Regions from separate parts of the Ancylobacter mangrovi genome, predicted to be linked through region 2. Evidence: predicted binding sites of a transcription regulator. Region 2 holds the regulator's gene; the other holds the start of a gene.
The links. The regulator HrcA, encoded in region 2, represses chaperone genes, less so after heat shock. The targets are predictions, from matches to a motif close to GTTAGCACTCNCNNNNNGNGAGTGCTAAC.
Positions count from the first base shown of each region.

Region 1 (2,394 bases), on a different contig from region 2:
ATGAAGGCGCCGTCGCGCTCCACCAGGCCCAGCCCGAGAATGCACACCGCGATGCCCGGCGGCAGGTTGCCGAAGATCGGGATCGGCAGCAGCAGCAGGAGCCCCAGCACCAGCACCATGCCGCCGAGCACGAAGCGCGCCGAGGGGCTGGAGAAGTAGATCAGCCGCGGGCGGGAATAGCTCTCGAACCGGCGCACCCATTTCAGGGCGCCGCTGATGATCTTGTCGAGCAGGCGGCGGGAGATGGTCTTGTTGGCGAGCCAGCGCGGCAGCCACAGCTCGTCGCGGCCCACCATCATCTGCGCGCCAACGAAGCACAGCAGCACGCCGCAGATGACCGGAATGCCGGGCGGCATGGGCAGGCAGTTGGGCAGGCCGAGCAGCAGCAGCGAAAGGCCGAAGGCGCGGTTGCGCAGGGCGTGCACGACTTCGCCCACGCCGATGCGTTCCGCCGAATGGGCGGTGACGATGGCGGAGAGCAACTCCGACGTACGCGGCGATCGGTGATCCACTGGCCGACCTGATACCTCATGCCACGGCGGCCGTGCCGGCCCCCGTTTCGCCGCCCTCATAACACGGCGAACGCGGCAAAGAGAGGGCCTATCCGAGGAAAAGCCCGTTCGGCCGGCTGGCGGCCCGGCGTGTGACCCGCGGCGTCTACCCGCTCAGTTGAGCCGGAACATGCCGTCCACGCTGCGCAATTCGGCCGGCTGGATCAGCCGCGAATGCGTCACCGTGACCGAGTGCAGCGGGCCATCCAGCTCGCGCTTCCAGAACTCCAGGAAGCGGTTCAGCTCGGGGAAATGCGGGCACAGGTCGTAGTGCTGCCAGAGATAGGTCTGCAACAGTCCGGGATGGTCGGGCATGCGGTAAAAGATCTGTGCCGTCGTCAGCCCGTAGCCGGCCCATTGGCGGACGAAATCGGCCGAGGCGGAGCGCTGCGGCGAACCGGCCTCCTCGGCCGGCCCTTTCGACGCGTCGTGAAATGCCATGCGGAACCTCCTTTCGCGATGATTCTAAATTCTGCGGGCGTCGCGAAGGTCCGGCAAGGTTAAAGATTAAATTTCGCGTTCAATATCAATGCATTGGCAGCATATGCAAAAGAGTGCTGACAAAGGTTCGGGTCGCGACCCTGGCAGTCTCGAAATGAGAGTGCCAATTTTTTCGCCTCCGGCCCTTGCGTCGCTTTTTTCTGACTCCTAGATGTCCGCCCAGCGGCACGCCGGCGAGACCGGTGCCGTGCCGCAGACCTCGCGATCGACACGAATTCTGGAGAGAACCGATGAAGTTCCGTCCCCTGCATGACCGGGTCGTGGTCAAGCGCCTCGACGCGGAGCAGAAGTCCGCTGGCGGCATCATCATCCCCGACACCGCGAAGGAAAAGCCCTCCCAGGGCGAGGTGATCGCGGTCGGCCCCGGCGCGCGCGACGAGGCGGGCAAGCTGGTCCCGCTCGACGTCAAGGCCGGCGACAAGGTGCTGTTCGGCAAGTGGTCCGGCACCGAGGTCAAGATCGACGGCGTCGATTACCTCATCATGAAGGAAGCCGACATCCTCGGTGTCCTCGAAGGCACCGCCTCGGCCAAGAAGGCCGCGTGAGCCCCCTCTGAGCCTGCTGGCCGCAACGCTTCACCGGAGTTGAAAAGATATGTCTGCCAAGGAAGTAAAATTCTCGACGGATGCGCGCGACAAGATGCTGCGCGGCGTCGACATCCTCGCCAATGCGGTGAAGGTGACGCTTGGCCCGAAGGGCCGCAACGTCGTCATCGAGAAGAGCTTCGGCGCCCCGCGCATCACCAAGGACGGCGTCACCGTCGCCAAGGAGATCGAGCTCGAGGACAAGTTCGAGAACATGGGCGCGCAGATGGTGCGCGAAGTGGCCTCGAAGACCAACGACCTCGCCGGCGACGGCACCACCACCGCCACCGTGCTGGCCCAGGCCATCGTCAAGGAAGGCGCCAAGGCGGTTGCCGCCGGCATGAACCCGATGGACCTCAAGCGCGGCATCGACCTCGCGGTCGAGGCGATCGTCGCGGACATCAAGAAGAACGCCCGCAAGGTGACCTCCAACGGCGAGATCGCCCAGGTCGGCACCATCTCCGCCAATGGCGACGCCGATGTCGGCAAGTTCCTTGCCGAGGCCATGCAGAAGGTCGGCAACGAGGGTGTCATCACCGTCGAGGAAGCCAAGACCGCCGAGACCGAGCTCGACGTCGTCGAGGGCATGCAGTTCGACCGCGGCTACCTCTCGCCGTACTTCGTGACCAACGCCGAGAAGATGCGCGTCGAGTTCGAGGACCCCTACATCCTCATCCACGAGAAGAAGCTCTCCGGCCTGCAGGAGCTGCTCCCGGTCCTCGAGGCCGTCGTCCAGTCCGGCAAGCCGCTGCTGATCA
Region 1 is NZ_JANTHY010000009.1:71,633-74,026, reverse strand. Features, by position in the region: gene NVS83_RS19475 (exopolysaccharide biosynthesis protein) at 1-512, opposite strand, end outside; gene NVS83_RS19470 (usg protein) at 666-992, opposite strand; gene groES (co-chaperone GroES) at 1,283-1,597, shown strand; gene groL (chaperonin GroEL) at 1,647-2,394, shown strand, end outside.
Region 1: the regulator HrcA is predicted to act here: its motif matches at 1,132-1,160, upstream of groES (co-chaperone GroES).

Region 2 (2,394 bases):
CCGCCGATCGTGTAGCCGGGCTGGATCACCTGCACGACCGTGCCGGAGGGCACGTCCTCGTTCGGCACCTCGAACATCGCCTGATGGAGGTTCGGGTCGAACTTCGACCCCTCCGCCTCGATGCGCGCCACGCCATGCTTGGTGAGCGTCTGGTTCAGCGCGCGGGAGGTCAGCTCGATGCCGTCGATCAGCGTCTTCAGCGTGCCCTCGGCGGCGGCGCGGGCCTCGGCGTCGATGGCGCCCATGGCGCGCTCGAAATCGTCGGCCACGGTCAGCACGTCGCGGGCGAAGCTGGTGATGCCGTAGACCTTGGCGTCCGCCACCTCGCGCTCGGCGCGCCGGCGCACATTGTCCGCCTCGGCGAAGGCGCGCAGGAACTTGTCCTTCAGGCTCGCGACCTCGGCCTCGAGGCGTTCCTTCTCGGCCGCCCACGGGGCGGCGTCATCCGCCGGGGCCGCCGCCGCGCCGATCTCCTCGTCGGGAGTGCCGGGCGTTGCGTCGGTCTGGTCCGCCGGATTGCGGGAATTATCGCTCATAAGTACCTCGTCGGGAGAAATTTCGCGTCCGCCGACCCTGTCAGGCGGCCATTTCGTGCAGACCTGCGCCATATCGGGGTGCGGGCATGAAAAATCAAGCCGCGTCGGCCCCGGGGCCGGCCAAGACGCGGCTTACCACCCGGGCGGTGAAGTCGACCATCGGCACGATGCGGGCATAGTTCAGCCGCGTCGGCCCGATCACGCCGAGCACGCCCACCACCCGGCCCTGGCCGTCGCGATAGGGGGCGACGATGGTGGAGGAGCCCGACAGCGAGAACAGCTTGTTCTCCGAGCCGATAAAGATGCGCAGCGCCTGCGCCTCCTCGGCGCGGCCGAGCAGGTCGACCACCTCCTGCTTGCCCTCGAGATCATCGAACAGCAGGCGCACCCGCTCCAGGTCCTCGATCGCCTTGAGGTCGTGCAGCAGCCGGGTCTGGCCGCGCACGATCAGCCGGCGCTCGGCCTTGTCGCCGCCGGACCAGCTCGCGAGCCCGGTCTCGACCACATGGGCGGTGAGCGCGTCGAGCTCGGCCCGGCGCTCGGCGAGCGCACGCTCCACCTCGGCGCGCAGCTCCGCCAGCGTGCGCCCATGGGTGCGGGCGTTGAGGAAGTTGGTGGCCTCGACCAGCGCCGAGGCGGGAAGCCCGGTCGGCAGCGGCACCAGCCGGTTCTCCACCTCGCCGTCCTCGGAGACGAGGATCAGCAGCGCCCGCGTGGTGTCGAGCGGCACGAACTCGATGTGCTTGAGCCGCCCGTCGACCCGGCTCGCGGTCACGATGCCCGCCCCGCGCGACAGGCCGGACAGCATGTTGGAGGCTTCCGCCAGCACGCCCTCGACCGATTGCGCCAGCGCTGCGGCGCGCACCTGCGCCTCGATCGCGTTGCGTTCCTCCTCCGAGACGTCGCCGATCTCCAGCAGCGCGTCGACGAAGAAGCGCAGCCCGCGCTCGGTCGGCAGCCGCCCGGCGCTGGTGTGCGGGGCGAAGATCAGCCCGGCCGCCTCGAGATCCGCCATGACGTTGCGCACCGAGGCCGGCGAGAGCGTCATCGGGATGAGGCGTGAAATGTTGCGCGACCCCGCCGGCTCGCCGGTCGCGAGATAGGTCTCGACGATCTGGCGGAAGATCTCGCGCGAGCGCTCGTCGAGCCGCGCGAGTTGCGGGGTGGTGGCGGTGAGAAGCGGATCGAGTGGCATCGCGCTGCTGAATCCTGACGTGACACCGCTATATTTCGGTATTCATCATGCCGGTTCAAGCGATCTGCGGACTTGAGCGCGGATGGCGCGCCCCGTACAAGGGCCGGCCGAAACCTGAAGAGAGTGCCCCGCATGCGCCCCTCCCGCCGCGCCACCGACGAGATGCGAGCCGTCAGCTTCGAACGCGGGGTGCTGCGCCACGCCGAGGGAAGCTGCCTGGTCAAGTTCGGTGAGACCCACGTCCTGGTCGCCGCCACGCTGGAAGAGCGCCTGCCGCCCTGGCTCAAGGGGCAGGGGCGCGGCTGGGTGACGGCCGAATACGGCATGCTGCCGCGCGCCACCCATGAGCGCACGCGCCGCGAGGTCACCGCCGGCAAGCCGACCGGCCGCACCATGGAGATCCAGCGCCTGATCGGGCGCTCGCTGCGCGCGGTGGTGGACCTCGAGCGGCTCGGCGAGCGCCAGATCACCGTCGACTGCGACGTGATCCAGGCCGATGGCGGCACCCGCACCGCCTCCATCACCGGCGCCTGGATCGCGCTGCACGACTGCCTGTCCTGGATGAAGGCGCGCAGCATGATCCCGGCGATCCCGCTGCGCGACCACATCGCCGCGGTCTCGTGCGGCATCATCGACGGCGAGCCGCGCCTCGACCTCGACTAT
Region 2 is NZ_JANTHY010000002.1:639,009-641,402, reverse strand. Features, by position in the region: gene grpE (nucleotide exchange factor GrpE) at 1-536, opposite strand, end outside; gene hrcA (heat-inducible transcriptional repressor HrcA) at 631-1,731, opposite strand; gene rph (ribonuclease PH) at 1,864-2,394, shown strand, end outside.